DNA from 2 places in the Pseudomonas sp. LBUM1644 genome. Region 2 is predicted to be linked to the other one. Evidence: predicted binding sites of a transcription regulator. Region 2 holds the regulator's gene; the other holds the start of a gene.
What was found. Region 2 encodes sigma-54, which starts transcription at its own class of promoters, with help from an activator protein. Its sites were predicted from a motif close to ANTGGCATNNANNTTGCTNT; they were not measured.
Positions count from the first base shown of each region.

Region 1: a site for sigma-54 is predicted at 2,904-2,923, ahead of glnK (P-II family nitrogen regulator). Genes of this name have one in related genera too.

Region 1 is NZ_CP166812.1:6,112,280-6,120,301, reverse strand. Features, by position in the region: gene ACA052_RS28190 (YifB family Mg chelatase-like AAA ATPase) at 1-1,180, opposite strand, end outside; gene ACA052_RS28185 (hypothetical protein) at 1,246-1,500, shown strand; gene ACA052_RS28180 (BRO-N domain-containing protein) at 1,479-1,991, opposite strand; gene ACA052_RS28175 (accessory factor UbiK family protein) at 2,450-2,710, opposite strand; gene glnK (P-II family nitrogen regulator) at 3,129-3,467, shown strand; gene ACA052_RS28165 (ammonium transporter) at 3,503-4,840, shown strand; gene ACA052_RS28160 (secondary thiamine-phosphate synthase enzyme YjbQ) at 5,055-5,480, shown strand; gene sutA (dormancy-specific transcriptional regulator SutA) at 5,583-5,903, shown strand; gene ACA052_RS28150 (HAD family hydrolase) at 6,057-6,764, opposite strand; gene xerC (tyrosine recombinase XerC) at 6,761-7,660, opposite strand; gene ACA052_RS28140 (DUF484 family protein) at 7,663-8,022, opposite strand, start outside.
Region 2 is NZ_CP166812.1:918,511-926,532, forward strand. Features, by position in the region: gene ACA052_RS04130 (DUF2753 family protein) at 1-56, shown strand, start outside; gene ACA052_RS04135 (superoxide dismutase) at 58-669, shown strand; gene ACA052_RS04140 (ZIP family metal transporter) at 700-1,593, shown strand; gene ACA052_RS04145 (HPr family phosphocarrier protein) at 1,746-2,021, opposite strand; gene rapZ (RNase adapter RapZ) at 2,037-2,894, opposite strand; gene ptsN (PTS IIA-like nitrogen regulatory protein PtsN) at 2,897-3,361, opposite strand; gene hpf (ribosome hibernation-promoting factor, HPF/YfiA family) at 3,374-3,682, opposite strand; gene ACA052_RS04165 (RNA polymerase factor sigma-54) at 3,757-5,250, opposite strand; gene lptB (LPS export ABC transporter ATP-binding protein) at 5,435-6,160, opposite strand; gene lptA (lipopolysaccharide transport periplasmic protein LptA) at 6,160-6,708, opposite strand; gene lptC (LPS export ABC transporter periplasmic protein LptC) at 6,695-7,267, opposite strand; gene ACA052_RS04185 (KdsC family phosphatase) at 7,275-7,799, opposite strand; gene ACA052_RS04190 (KpsF/GutQ family sugar-phosphate isomerase) at 7,799-8,022, opposite strand, start outside.

The sequences.
Region 1 (8,022 bases), 1.1 Mb from region 2:
ACGCCGTGGCTTCACGGGGAACGGTCAGGTGCAGGTCGATACGATCCAGCAATGGTCCCGACAGTTTGTTGCGATAGCGTTGAACCATGTCTGGCGTACAACTGCATTTGCCGATGGGTTCGCCAAGATATCCACAGGGGCAGGGATTCATCGCCGCCACCAATTGAAAACGCGCCGGGAAGCGTACGCGGTCTTTGGCGCGGGAAATCACGATACAGCCCGACTCCAATGGCTCTCTCAAAACCTCCAATACCTTTCGATCAAATTCCGGAAGTTCATCGAGGAACAGCACGCCGTGATGGGCGAGGGTGATTTCTCCGGGGCGTGGTTGTGAGCCGCCACCCACCAGAGCCGGGCCGGAGGCGGAGTGGTGGGGCTGGCGGAAAGGACGCTGTGGCCAGTGGCTCAACGGGGTGCAACTGGTGACGGATTGAATGGCCGCGACTTCCAGCGCTTCATTTTCGGCCAAGGGAGGAAGCAGTCCCGGCAAACGACTCGCCAACAGTGTTTTCCCTGTCCCTGGCGGTCCGCTGAACAACAGGTTATGAGCGCCCGCCGCAGCGATCAGTAATGCGCGCTTGGCCGAGAGTTGTCCCTGAACTTCATTCAAGTCGGGATAGGGTTTGCTGGCGTAGAGCAAACCATTGGAAACGTAGGGCGCAACCGGTGTATGCCCATTAAAGTGCGCAACCGCCTCCAGCAAATGATCCACGGCAATCACCTTCAGCCCCGACGCCAGGCACGCCTCCTCGGCATTCGCCCGCGGCACCATCAATGCACGCCCGGCGTTGCGCGCCGCCAGTGCCGCCGGTAACACGCCTCTCACGGCACGTACCGCGCCTGACAGCGCCAACTCTCCTAGACACTCCACATCATCCAGCGTGAGCGTCGGGACCTGCACGCTGGCTGAGAGAATCCCCAATGCAATCGCCAAATCAAACCGCCCGCCGTCCTTCGGCAAATCCGCGGGAGCGAGATTCAACGTGATCCGCCGCGCTGGAAATTGCAGCCCTGAATTGATGATCGCGCTGCGTACCCGGTCTTTGCTTTCCTTTACTGCCGCTTCGGGTAAACCGACCATGGTCAGTGAGGGCAAGCCGTTGGCCAAGTGGACTTCGACAGTGACGGCGGGCGCATCCACGCCGATTTGGGCACGGCTGTGGACGATGGAGAGGGACATGGTCGTTCCTTGAGTAGGCGAGAGCCGCTTCCTGCGGTTTTTGAAGGGTAGTTGTGGAGTGGCGCTTGAGCTTGGTAATTCAGGCGCAAAACTTTCGCAGAATGTTGCTGGCCGAAGCCGTAACGCGTTCTGTAGCAGCTGCCGAAGGCTGCGTTCGGCTGCGCAGCAGTCGTGAATCCGAATTGCTCGGTTCACCTGACGTACTGCGTGGTTTGATTTTACGACTGCTGCGCAGCCGAACGCAGCCTTCGGCAGCTACTACAAAGGTTGCGCCGGGGCTGGCATTGGTTGTTTGGGGTTACGAGAGCTGGTTTTTGTAAGACCGGTCCGAAATGGATGAAGGGCGTCGGTGAAGTTCCCCACTCGGCAGCATTTGCGGAACATCCTGCAACCGAATCCACGGCTGGTTGTTCCAGTGCAGCAAGCTCAGTGACATCTCCGGCCAGTTCAGAAGGCTCAGGATCGGGCGTTCGGTTGAGGTGGGTTGCTGGGCGTCTCTCAAGGCTGGGACTACTTCGTGAGTCAGCCATTCGCGCAGGCCGCGGTATTCGGGGCAGTAGTGATAGACCAATAATGCGTAGACGCCGGATTCGCTGATCAGCAGGGTGTTTTCGATGCTGCCGTGGATGAGCATTCGTGTGGATTGGCGCTGGTCTGGATCGAGCTTGCGGACGGCGCATTCATCGAGATAGAGGCGAAGCAATCGGCCTAGGTCGCGGGCGCTGAACCAGGGTTGATTTTCCAGGAGGAGGGCGTGGAGGTGGAGGTTGTGGCGGGTGAAGATGTGAGGTATCAGATAATTTTCGTCCATTGAGCAGTTCTCGGATTCGAATGAAGAAAACTGCCTCTGATCGTCGCCAAACGAAAAGGGTGGCAGCTATGCGCGGGTTGGCGAACCGGTGCATCCGGAAAAACCGGCAGACCCGAAAGTCTCCCACGCATAGCCGCCATAATTCGAGATGGGAAAAATCCCTGGTTCGAACGTGGTCGCGGTGCGTCGGATGCGGTCCAGGTCGCCAAACCCAGTGCTGAACATTCAGCATTGGGTGAGCTTAGGAACCAGAGCATTGCGGCGCAATGGGACGGCGGTGGTTTTCTTGTAGGACGTTGCCGGGATTATTGCGGGGTTGAAGATCAAAAGATCGCAGCCTTCGGCAGCTCCTACAGGGTTGGTCTGTCCAGTGCGGGATGGTTGGTAGACCGAGGCGACTCCATTCGCGGGCAAGCCCGCTCCCACAGGGAATCGCATTTCATTGAGGAATTGTTGCGTTATTCGGTTGGCGGATTCAGTTTCGCTTCCAGCTCCGCCACTTTTGCCTCAAGGCTTTCCAACCGAGCGCGGGTGCGTGCGAGCACAACCATCTGACTATCAAACTCTTCCCGGCTCACCAGATCCAGCTTGCTGAACCCACTTTGCAGCAACGCCTTGAACTGGCTTTCGATTTCGCTTTTCGGCAGTGGAGTGTCGCCGCTGAAGAGGCGGGAGGCGGTGCCGCTCAGGGCGTCGAGGAAGTCTTTGGGCGCGAGCATGGGAAATGTCCTGGAAACAATGGCGGGCAGTGTATCACGCAGTGTCTATAGTCAATCTCGCCTGCCGCAGGCGCACGCTTTTCGCGCATGGGGACGGACGGCATCGCACCGTTGTTGTGCGTAACGCGTCGGGTGTTGCGGTGATGTGCTTGGCATCTACGGCCAAGGGCTTGATAACAGGGAGTTTTGTGGAGATGGCAAGCTTTCTGCTATGTACCTAGTGACCCATGCACTGATGCAGTCGCTGTGACGAATGCAGTGCGCCAAGCGAAACGGGGAAGTGTTTCGTACGGAGCGGTTAGCTGGCGTCGGACGGGCAGGTAAGGCCGACGATGCGTTACAAAGCCAGGCACTGCGCTTAGACTTGAGTCGGGTTTGTTTTCCTGGGGCAAGTCCACCAATTCGGGAGAGAGTTTTCATGAAGCTAGTCACTGCCATCATCAAGCCGTTCAAACTGGACGACGTGCGCGAGTCGCTGTCCGAGATCGGCGTGCAGGGCATTACCGTAACTGAAGTCAAAGGCTTCGGTCGGCAGAAGGGTCACACCGAGCTGTATCGCGGCGCGGAATACGTGGTCGATTTCCTGCCAAAGGTGAAGATCGATGTCGCCATTGACGACAAGGATCTTGACCGGGTTATCGAGGCGATAACCAAGGCAGCCAATACCGGCAAGATCGGTGACGGCAAGATCTTCGTGGTCAATCTGGAACAGGCGATTCGCATCCGTACCGGCGAAACCGATACCGACGCAATCTAAGCCGCCACAAACCCAACGCCCCAGGAGAAAACAATATGACTCTGCGTAAATTCGCAGGGCTAGGAGCCCTGTTGTCCCTCGTAATGCCCAGCCTGGCTATGGCGGCAGACGAAGTGGCGGCCCCAGTCCTCAATTCCGGCGACACCGCCTGGATGATGACCTCGACAGCCCTTGTGCTGTTCATGACCATTCCCGGCCTCGCGCTGTTCTACGGCGGCATGGTTCGGTCGAAAAACATTCTTTCCGTGATGATGCAGTGCTTCGCCATTACCGGTCTGATCAGCGTCCTGTGGGTCATTTATGGCTACAGCATCGCGTTTGACACCACCGGGATGGAACAGGGCGTCGTCAACTTCAACTCGTTCTTTGGCAGCATGGGCAAGGCGTTTCTCGCCGGCATCACGCCAGCCAGCCTGACCGGGCCAGCGGCATTGTTCCCTGAGGCGGTGTTCGTCACCTTCCAGATGACTTTCGCCATCATTACCCCTGCGCTGATCGTCGGTGCCTTCGCTGAGCGGATGAAGTTCTCCGCCATGCTGATCTTCATGGGCGTGTGGTTCACCCTGGTTTACGCACCGATTGCGCACATGGTGTGGTCCGGTAACGGCGGCCTGCTGTGGGACTGGGGCGTGCTCGACTTCGCCGGCGGCACCGTGGTGCACATCAACGCCGGTGTGGCGGGTCTGATTGCCTGCCTGGTATTGGGCAAGCGCAAAGGCTTCCCGACCACCCCGATGGCACCGCACAACCTCGGTTACACCCTGATGGGCGCCGCGATGTTGTGGGTAGGCTGGTTCGGCTTCAACGCCGGTTCCGCCGCGGCGGCCAACGGCACAGCCGGTATGGCGATGCTGGTCACCCAGATCGCAACCGCCGCCGCTGCACTGGGCTGGATGTTTGCCGAGTGGATCACTCACGGCAAACCAAGCGCACTGGGTATCGCTTCGGGTGTTGTGGCCGGTCTGGTTGCAATCACTCCAGCCGCTGGCACTGTCGGCCCGATGGGCGCCCTGGTGATCGGCCTGGCTGCTGGCGTGGTGTGCTTCTTCTGCGCCACCACCCTGAAACGCAAACTCGGCTATGACGATTCCCTGGACGCCTTCGGTGTGCACGGCATCGGCGGTATTCTCGGCGCGATCCTGACCGGTGTGTTCGCTGCACCGTCCCTGGGTGGCTTCGGCACCGTCACCGACATCGCCGCACAAGTCTGGATTCAGTGCAAAGGCGTGGGCTTCACGGTGATCTACACCGCGATCGTCACCTTCATCATTCTCAAGGTCCTGGACGCTGTCATGGGCCTGCGTATCACGGAAGAAGAAGAGGCAGTCGGCATCGACCTGGCACTCCACAACGAACGCGGCTACAACTTGTAAGCAGGCGCATAAAAAACTTGCCCGGCTTGCCGGGCATTTTTTTGTCCGCGATTTATCATTGAAGGTGCAGCTGAAAGGTTTTTTCTTACAGCTTTAGGGGCGTTTACGGCGGACGTATTTCTGCGGTCAATGGCTTACGCGCTTGCAGGAATATTAGGGCCTTTGTTTTTTCCCTGAGCGCGCTAGAATGCGCCCCGAACGTGCGGAGAACTGTATGTGGCAACAGACTCTGATTACCCTGCGGGCAAGGCCCCGGGGCTTTCATCTGGTAACGGACGAGTTACTCGCCGGCTTGCCTGAACTCAAGGCGTGTCGGGTCGGTCTGTTGCATTTGTGGCTACAGCATACCTCGGCGTCGTTGACCATCAACGAGAACGCCGATCCGGCGGTACGTCGCGACTTCGAACGATTTTTCAATCGTCTGATCCCACAAGGAACAGACGGCTATGAGCATAACGACGAAGGCCTGGACGACCTCCCGGCGCACTTCAAGGCCAGCGTGCTTGGCTGTCAGCTCAGTTTGCCGATTTCGGCAGGCCGATTGGCGTTAGGGACCTGGCAAGGCGTTTATCTGGGCGAGCACCGTGATCATGGCGGTGCCCGTAAAGTCCTCGCCACCGTGCACGGTGAAGAGGCATAAGCCGTTGGTCACCAATGGCCGTTGAATTTTTTCCGGCAGCCGTCGACAGACGGTGAAGCTGGGCTATAACTAATCTGCTTTTCGCAAGTCATGAGGTAGAACATGAGCGACGATGATCTGGAAAACGACGACCTCGAAGTAGGCGACGACGAAACCGAAGAAGGTCTGGAAGCAGCGGCGGAAGACGTCGCTGAAGACGATGGCGGTGAAACGCCCGTTCCGACCGCCAAAGGCAAGGCCAAGGCTGCGGTGTCGGTCGATGAGCTGCCGAGCGTCGAAGCGAAAAACAAGGAGCGTGATGCTCTGGCGCGGGCCATGGAAGAATTCCTGGCCAAGGGCGGCAAGGTGCAGGAAGTGGAGGCCAACGTGGTCGCCGATCCTCCCAAGAAGCCAGACAACAAGTACGGTAGCCGGCCTATCTGAGCCTGCCGCTTGCTTGCTGAAGAAGCCCGCCGTCGCTGCGGGCTTTTTCATGGGCGATGCCAAAATCACAAGATCGCAGCCTTCGGCAGCTCCTACAGGTGTACACAATCCAATGTAGGAGCTGCCGAAGGCTGCGATCTTTTCGGGCACAACTCAAATTTTGGCCGTATTCCACCGCGCCAACAACGCCGGCAGCTCGGTCAGGCTGCGAATTTCGGCATCCGGCGCCCTCTGCGCCTCCCACAATTTACCCTGCGGGTTAAACCAGATCGCTCGCAACCCTGCCTGCTGCGCGCCGGCAATGTCATCGCCAGGGTGGTCGCCGATATGCACCGCTGTCTGCGCCGTCGCGCCACCTCGATGCAATGCTTCGTGAAACAGCCGCGCATCCGGCTTGGCAATGCCAATGTCTTCAGCGCACAAGGCGAACCTGAAGTAATCCGCCAGGCCTAACCGGCGCACATCGGCGTTGCCGTTAGTCACAACACCCAGGGCGTAGTGCTTGGCCAGAATCTCCAGCGTCGGCTCGACTTCGGGGAACACCTCGATCTGGTGCCGCGCATGCAGAAACACTTCAAAACTCTGATCGGCCAGATCTGACGCCTGTTCGTGCGTGTAACCGGCCTCTTCCAGCGCATGGAACAGTACCCGTCGGCGCAGGGCGCTGATCCGGTGCTTGAGCCCGGGCTCGACGCTCAGGATTCGCTCGCGAATCGCCCACAAATGCTCCACCGGCACCGCGCCCAGGTTCGGCGCATGCTCGGTCAGCCATTCACGCAGTACGGCTTCGGCGCTGACGATCACCGGGGCGGTGTCCCACAGGGTGTCGTCGAGGTCGAAGGTGATCAATTGGAGAGTCATGAATCATCGCCTTTAATGCGTTTGGCCCGTGGATGGGCGCTGTCGTAAACCGTCGCCAGGTGCTGGAAATCCAGGTGGGTGTAAATCTGGGTGGTCTTGATGTCCGAGTGGCCGAGCAGTTCCTGTACGGCGCGCAGATCCTGCGAGGACTCCAGCAAATGGCTGGCAAAGGAGTGACGCAGCATGTGTGGATGCAGGTTCTGCCCCAGCTCGCGCTCGCCGGCGGCCTTGACCCGCATCTGAATCGTCCGGGGCCCGAGGCGCCGGCCTTGCTGGCTGACAAACACTGCATCGTCTGTCGGGTTGGTCATGGCCCGCAGCGGCAGCCATAGTTCCAATGCTTCGCGAGCTTTTTTGCCCACCGGCAACAGTCGGGTCTTGCTGCCTTTGCCGAGCACCTGGACCATGCCGTCGGCCAGGTCCAGCTGATCAAGATTGAGCCCTGTCAGCTCCGAAAGACGCAATCCAGAGGAGTAGAACAGCTCCAGAATCGCCTGATCCCGGCGAGCCAGAAAATCATCCTCCACCGCGCCCTCAAGCAGTTGCAGCGCGCGGTCGGTGTCGAGGGTTTTCGGCAGGCGACGTTCGCCCTTCGGCGGCGCCAGACCGTTGGCCGGGTCGTGGTCGCAGAGGCCTTCGCGGTTCAGGTAGTGATAAAGCCCGCGCACTGCCGACAGAAGCCGCGCCAGGCTGCGGGACGATTGGCCTTGTGAATGCAGGCGGGCGATCAGGCTGCGCAAGCGCTGGATATCCAGCGCAGCCCAGCTGCTGATGTTCTGTTTGACGCACCAACCCAGCACTTTGTCGAGGTCGTGCCGGTAGGCGTACAGCGTGTGGGGCGACACCTGCCGCTCACTGCGCAAGTGTTCGCAGTAAGCGTCCAGTTGCCGTTCCATGCTCAGCGCACCGAGCGTAGGGAGTTGTTGACCCGTGGCAGCACGCGGCCCATGACTTCGGCAATGTAGCTGAGGAACAGGGTGCCCACCGAACTCTTGTAGTGCTGCGGATCACGGCTGGCGATAGCCAGGACGCCGTGGATGCCTTGATGGCTGATGGCGACGACGGCGGTGGAGCCGATCTGCTTGCGTTGCTCCTCACCGAACAGAAAGTCCAGCTCATGCTCACGCAGGCTGCCGCTGACGCTTTTGTCTTCGGTGAGCAAGCCGCCGATCGCGGTTTGTGCCTCGGCGTGAGTCGCCCAACGGCCTACCGGCATCGGGTTGTCACCCAGCAGGATCAGGCTGACGAAAGGCACCTG
Region 2 (8,022 bases):
TCGATGCTGCCTCGCCGTCGCAAAAGACTGCGCCCCACCATCATGGAGTCCATTGAAATGGCTTTTACCTTGCCTGCCTTGCCGTACGCCTACGACGCCCTGGAACCGCACATCGATGCACAGACCATGGAAATTCACTACACCAAGCATCACCAGACCTACATCAATAACCTCAACGCGGCCGTCGAAGGGACCGAGTTCGCCGAGTGGCCGGTGGAAAAACTGGTGGCTGGCGTGCAACAACTGCCAGAGCAGCTACGCGCTGCGGTGATCAATCAGGGCGGCGGTCATGCCAACCATTCGCTGTTCTGGGAGGTGATGGCGCCCCACGGCGGAGGCAAGCCTGAAGGTGAACTGGCCAAGGCAATCGATGAGCAACTGGGAGGGCTCGACAGCTTCAAGCAGGCTTTCACTAAGGCCGCGTTGACCCGCTTCGGCAGCGGCTGGGCCTGGTTGAGCGTGACGCCGCAAAAGACATTGGTCGTTGAAAGCAGTGGCAATCAGGACAGCCCGTTGATGAACGGCAATACGCCCATCCTCGGCCTGGATGTCTGGGAGCACGCGTATTACCTGCAGTATCAGAATCGTCGCCCTGAATACATCAACGCTTTCTACAACGTCATCCATTGGCCCGAAGTCGCTGCGCGCTATCAGGCTGCACGGGTTTAAGTCGTTTATAAAAATAATCCAAGGCTGAATATGGGCACTGAAACACTGGCGATTGGAAGCGGGCGAATGTTTCGTTACGCGTTTGGTTCGCTGTTATTGCTGGCAGGGATGAGCTTACTGGTCGCACACGGACTCGCCTGGCTGGACCTTGAGCCGAAACTGCTGCGCGCACTGCAGGGCGGGGCGATCTGCGCCTTGGGCACTGCCTTGGGCGCGGTGCCGGTGTTGGTGATCCGCCGGATGCCCCAGACGGTCAGCGACACGCTGCTCGGCTTCGGGGCCGGAGTGATGCTCGCGGCGACGGCGTTTTCGCTGGTCGTTCCGGGAATTTCCGCTGCTGAAAGCTTGGGGCTGACGCCGTGGGCGGCCAGCGGTCTGATCAGCTTCGGCATCATGCTGGGTGCGTTCGGGTTGTTTCTTGTGGACCGAAAGGTGTCTGGCGCTTCGCCGGAAATGCTCGTTGGCACGCCGGAGCGGCCGGTAATTCCACCGCGGATCTGGTTGTTTGTATTCGCCATCATCGCCCACAACATCCCTGAAGGTATGGCGGTGGGTGTCTCGGCCGGGGGAGGCATGCCCGACGCCGATAGCCTGGCGATGGGCATCGCGTTGCAGGACGTGCCTGAAGGTCTGGTGATTGCGCTGGTATTGGCCGGGGCAGGGATGTCGCGGGTCAAAGCGTTCCTGATCGGCGCCGCGTCAGGTTTGGTCGAGCCGGTTTTTGCGCTGCTGTGTGCGTGGCTGGTGAGCCTGGCTGAGTTGTTGTTGCCATTGGGCTTGGCACTGGCGGCCGGGGCAATGCTGTTGGTGGTGACCCACGAGGTCATTCCCGAGTCGCGCCGCAAGGGTCACGACAAACTGGCCAGCCTTGGGTTGCTGATCGGGTTTTGCCTGATGATGGTGATGGATACTGCGCTTGCTTAACACGAACTATGTAGCAGCTGGCGAAGCCTGCGTTCGGCTGCGCAGCAGTCGTAAATCCGGTATACCCGGTTTGCCGAAAGACCGCGCTGACTGATTTTACGACTGCTGCGCAGCCGAACGCAGGCTTCGCCAGCTGCTACAGGGCTGCGGTGTTATTCGCCTTCGTCGAAGAAGTTGTTGATCAGCGCCACCAGCGCATCCAGCGCTTCCTGTTCCTGCTCGCCTTCCGTGCTTAGATGAATCCTGGTGCCCTTGCCGGCGGCCAACATCATCATCGCCATGATGCTTTTACCGTCTACCGTGGATTCTGGCGTGCGTCCTACCCTGATCGTGCAGTCCTTGAACTGGCCGGCGACTCCGACAAATTTTGCGGAAGCACGGGCATGCAGACCCAGCTTGTTGATGATTTCAATTTCCAGAGCAGGCATCGCGATGTAAATCCTTTAGCTGAGGTCGCGGTGGCGGACCTGGACGTTCTTCAGGGTTTTTTGCAGGGTCTGACCCAGGCGTTCGGTCAGGTAGACGGAGCGGTGATGTCCGCCGGTACAGCCAATGGCAATGGTGACATACGCGCGGTTGCTGGCGGCAAAGCGTGGCAGCCACTTGAGCAGGTATGTGGAAATGTCCTGGAACATCTCTTCGACGTCCGGCTGTGCTGCCAGGTACTCGGCAACCGGTTGATCAAGCCCGGACTGTTCGCGCAATTCCGGCTTCCAGTAAGGGTTCGGCAGGCAGCGCACGTCAAACACCAGGTCGGCGTCCACCGGCATGCCACGCTTGAAACCGAAAGACTCCACCAGGAACGCAGTGCCGGGTTCCGGCTGGTTCAGCAGCCGCAGCTTGATGGTATCGCGCAGCTGATACAGGTTCAGGTTGGTGGTGTTTACTTTCAGATCGGCAAGGTCGGCAATCGGACCGAGCAGGCTGGTTTCGTCATTGATCGCTTCGGCCAGCGAGCGATTGGGGCTGCTCAGCGGGTGACGACGCCGGGTTTCCGAAAATCGTTTGAGCAAGGTTTCTTCGTCGGCATCCAGGTACAGGACATCGCACTGGATATGCCGGCTGCGGACTTCTTCCAGCAGCTCGGGAAACCGTGACAGGTGGCTTGGCAGGTTGCGCGCATCGATGGACACGGCAACCAGGGGTTGTGCCAGTTCGGTGTGAATCAGCGAGCGCTCGGCCAACTCTGGCAGCAGGCCGGCCGGCAGATTGTCGATGCAGTAATAGCCGCTGTCCTCGAGAACATCGAGTGCGGTGCTTTTACCTGAGCCGGAACGGCCACTGACAATGATCAAGCGCATGATTAGTGACCGTTCTGCTCGTCCAGGACAACCTGATACAAGGCTTCATTGCTCGGGGCACTGCGCAACTTTTTGCGCACATCCATGCGGTCGAGCATGCTGGCGATCTGGCGCAGTAGCTCCAGGTGCGCATCGGTAGCGGCTTCCGGGACCAGCAGCACGAATAGCAGGTCAACCGGGGCGCCATCAATGGCGTCGAAATCAATAGGGGCATCGAGGTGCATCAAGGCACTGATGGGTGCCGTGCAACCTTTGAGGCGGCAGTGGGGGATGGCGATGCCATTGCCAAAACCGGTGGAACCGAGTTTTTCGCGGGCGACCAGACTCTCGAAGACATCCTGCATCGCCAGATCCGGCACTTCGCGGTGGATAAGGTTGGCAATTTGCTCAAGGGCTTTCTTTTTACTGCCGCCCGGCACGTTCACGAGGGAACGGCCGGGGGTCAGGATGCTTTCAAGTCGGATCATGGGTTGGGAGTGTTAACGACCGGTCGCGCCCTGGAGGAGGCTCTGGGTCTTTTCCTTATGCTTTTTGAGTTGTTTATCCAGCTTGTCGGTCAATGCGTCGATCGCCGCGTACATATCGGTATGTTCCGCGTTAGCGACCACTTCATTGCCGGGAATATGCAGGGTGGCTTCGATTTTCTGCTTCAGTTTTTCGACCGTCATCGTGACTTGCACATTGGTGATCTTGTCGAAATGCCGCTCCAGTCGTTCAAGTTTTTCGCCGATGTAGGCGCGCAGGGGTTCGGTCACTTCCAGTTGGTGTCCACTGATGTTGACTTGCATACAGCTTCTCCTTCGTTGCCAGTGCATAAAGCGGCAGATCAGATGATCTACCACTGGAACGCTGTGGCGTGGCCCTACATCAACCGCTTACGTTCGCTCGAAGGCGCGATCCCGAGGGATTCGCGGTACTTGGCGACGGTGCGGCGAGCCACCTGAATGCCTTGTGCCTCCAGTAAACCAGCGATCTTGCTGTCACTCAACGGCTTTTTCTGATTTTCCGCGGCAACCAGTTTTTTGATGATCGCGCGGATCGCCGTGGACGAGCATTCACCGCCTTCGGAGGTGCTCACATGGCTGGAGAAAAAGTATTTCAGTTCATAAATACCCCGGGGGGTGTGCATGAACTTTTGCGTGGTCACCCGGGAAATCGTCGATTCGTGCATGCCCACCGCTTCAGCGATGTCGTGCAGGACCAGCGGTTTCATGGCTTCGTCGCCGTACTCCAGGAAGCCTCGCTGATGCTCGACGATCTGGGTGGCCACTTTCATCAGGGTTTCGTTGCGGCTCTGCAGGCTCTTGATGAACCAGCGGGCCTCTTGCAGCTGATTGCGCATGAAGGTGTTGTCGGCGCTGGTGTCCGCGCGGCGCACGAAGCCGGCGTATTGGGCGTTGACCCGCAGCCGTGGCACCGATTCCTGGTTCAGTTCTACCAGCCAGCGCTCGTTGTCCTTGCGCACGATCACGTCGGGAACGACGTATTCGGCTTCACTGGACTCGATCTGGGAGCCTGGGCGCGGGTTGAGGCTCTGAACCAGTTCGATCACCTGGCGCAGTTCATCTTCTTTGAGCTTCATGCGGCGCATGAGCTGGCTGTAGTCGCGGCTGCCGAGCAGGTCGATGTAATCGCTGACCAGGCGCTTGGCTTCGGCCAGCCAAGGCGTCTTGGCGGGCAACTGGCGCAATTGCAGCAGCAGGCATTCACCCAGGTTGCGCGCGCCGATGCCGGCGGGTTCGAATTGCTGGATGCGGTGCAGGACGGCTTCGATTTCGTCCAGTTCGATGTCCAGTTCCGGGTCGAAGGCTTCGAGGATTTCCTCGAGTGTTTCGTCCAGGTAGCCCTGATTGTTGATGCAATCGATCAGGGTCACGGCGATCAGGCGATCGGTGTCGGACATCGGCGCCAGGTTCAGTTGCCACAACAGATGGCTTTGCAGGCTTTCACCGGCGGATGTGCGGGTGGTGAAATCCCACTCGTCGTCATCGTTGCTCGGCAGGCTGCTGGCGCTGGTCTGGTAGACGTCTTCCCACGCGGTGTCGACGGGCAGTTCGTTGGGAATGCGCTCGTTCCAGTCGCCTTCCTCGAGGTTGTCCACCGTCGGGGCGGTTTCCTGGTAAGAGGGTTCCGAAACATCGGCATTGGGTGGCTGTTCGGCTTTGTCAGCCAAGGGGTCGGCGTTATCGAAGTCGTCGCCTTCTTCCTGGCGTTCGAGCATCGGATTGGACTCCAGGGCCTCCTGGATTTCCTGTTGCAGGTCCAGGGTCGACAATTGGAGCAGGCGGATGGCCTGTTGCAGCTGCGGTGTCATCGTCAGCTGCTGGCCCATTCTCAAGACTAGCGATGGTTTCATGGCAGGGGCTTAACACCTTATTCGCCGGCGCACATGCGCCATCCACTACAGGGCGCCGGAGCGCCAAACATAAGCAAATTATATGCCCGAAACTGCAGCGTTTGCCTAGAGCGTTGTAACAATAAAAAACTATTGATTTTTTATCGAGACAAGCGCCCGGACAATCAGCCAGACACCTCAGCGCTTACAGACGGAACTCATGGCCCAGGTACACTTCCTTGACCAGGTCGTTGGCCAGAATGGTGGCGGAGTCACCTTCGGCGATCAGCTGGCCATCGTTGACGATGTAGGCGGTTTCGCAGATGTCCAGGGTTTCACGGACATTGTGGTCAGTGATGAGCACGCCAATGCCCTTGGCCTTGAGGTGATAAATGATCTGCTTGATATCGCCCACCGAAATCGGGTCCACGCCGGCGAACGGTTCGTCGAGGAGGATGAATTTCGGGTTGGTGGCCAGTGCCCGGGCGATTTCCACACGGCGGCGTTCACCACCGGACAGGCTCATGCCCAGGTTGTCGCGGATGTGGCTGATGTGGAACTCCTGCAGCAGGCTTTCCAGTTCCTTGCGACGACCAGCCTTGTCGAGTTCCTTGCGGGTCTCGAGGATGGCCATGATGTTGTCGGCCACCGAGAGTTTGCGGAAGATCGACGCTTCTTGCGGAAGATAGCCGATACCGGCCTTTGCGCGGCCGTGCATGGGCTGGTGGCTGACGTCCAGGTCGTCGATCAGGACGCGGCCCTGATCGGCCTGAACCAAGCCGACGATCATGTAGAAGCACGTGGTCTTGCCGGCACCGTTGGGGCCAAGCAGGCCGACGATCTGACCGCTGTCGATGGACAGGCTGACGTCACGCACGACCTGGCGGCTCTTGTAGCTCTTGGCCAGATGCTGAGCTTTCAGAGTTGCCATTACTGGGCCTTTTTCTCGTCGGTTTTCGGCTTGGGCTGGATCACCATGTCGATGCGCGGACGCGACTCGGTGACCTTGCTGCCCGTGGCGCGACCGGCGCTGGCAAGCTTCTTCACCGTGTCGTAGACGATTTTCTCGCCTTGGGTGGTGTTGTTGTCCTTGTCGATCACTTTGGCGCGATCGATCAGCACGATGCGGTTTTGCGCTGCGTGGTACTGGATGGTTACGCCCCAGCCTTGAACAGGCTTGGTGTCGCCAGCGGTCTGCAATTGCTCGAAGTAGGCGAGGTTGCCCACCGAAGTCACCACGTCGATGTCGCCGGCCGGGGTGCGGGTGATGGTCACGGTATTGCCGGTGACCTTCATTGAGCCCTGGGTAATGATCACATCGCCTTTGTAGGTGGCAATGCCGTTTTTGTCGTCCAGTTGGGCATCGTCGGCTTGAATGCGGATAGGCTGCTCTTGATCGTTCGGCAGAGCCCAGGCGCTCACGCTTCCCAGTGCTGCGCCCAGACTGAGCAAAATAGGGAGAGTTTTAACGAGCCTCATACTGTCCTCTTACGTTCGATAGCAGGTGTATCCTGCTTTCTTTCAAATACGCTTTCATTCCCTTGCCAGTCGACACACCACCAGCGCCGTCGATTCTAACGGGTTGCTCGGTCTGCGCATATTGCTGCTGCGGGAACACTGTCATACGGGTGGAGGTAATCAGGGTCTTGCGGTTTTTCTCGTCGAAACGAGTGATGCGTACCGAGTCGATCAGTTCTACCTCGGTGCCCCCCGAATTGACCTCGCCGCGTTCGCTCTGCACATGCCACGGGAATTCGGTGCCGCGAAACATGTTCAGGTCGGGATTGGTCAGCAGCGTCACGTCGGTGGCTTTCAGGTGCTCGACCTTGTCGGATGTCATTTCGTACTGCAACTTGCCGTCCGGCAGGAACTGCACGCTGTGGGCGTTGGTGGCGTAATAGTCGATAGCGCTTTCATCGACCTTGACCACGGTCTTGTCGAGGAAGCGTTCCGGGCTGATGTTCCAGTAGCCGACCGCCGCAAAAATCGCCGCGATGCAACCGAACACCAGGATGTTGCGAAACTTTTTGCTCAGCATAGTTGGCTCACAGGTACGCGGCGTTGGCCGCATCGAGACGGCCCTGGGCGCGCAGGATCAATTCGCAGAACTCGCGAGCGGCACCTTCGCCACCACGGGCCTGGGTGATGCCATGGGCGTGTTCGCGTACGAAACTGGCAGCATTGGCCACCGCCATGCCCAAGCCTACGCGGCGAATGACCGGCAGGTCCGGCAGGTCGTCGCCGAGGTAGGCGACCTGTTCATAGCTTAGGTTGAGTTGGGCGAGAAGCTCGTCGAGCACCACCAGTTTGTCTTCTCGACCCTGGTACAGGTGTGGAATGCCGAGGTTCTTCGCCCGTCGCTCGACCACCGGAGTCTTGCGGCCGCTGATGATAGCCGTCTGCACGCCCGCTGCCATCAACATCTTGATGCCTTGGCCGTCGAGGGTGTTGAACGTCTTGAATTCACTGCCGTCTTCGAGGAAGTACAGGCGTCCATCGGTCAGGACACCGTCAACGTCGAACACCGCCAGCTTGATCTGTTTTCCGCGTTCCAGAAGGTCCGTGCTCATTACATTACTCCCGCACGCAGCAAGTCGTGCATGTTCAAGGCGCCGACCGGACGGTCGTCGCTGTCGACCACCACCAGTGCGCTGATTTTGTTGTCTTCCATGATCTTCAAGGCTTCAGCGGCGAGCATCTCGGCGCGGGCGGTCTTGCCGTGGGCGGTCATCACTTCGTCGATGGTCGCCTGGTGAATGTTAATGGTGCGATCCAGCGAGCGACGCAAGTCAC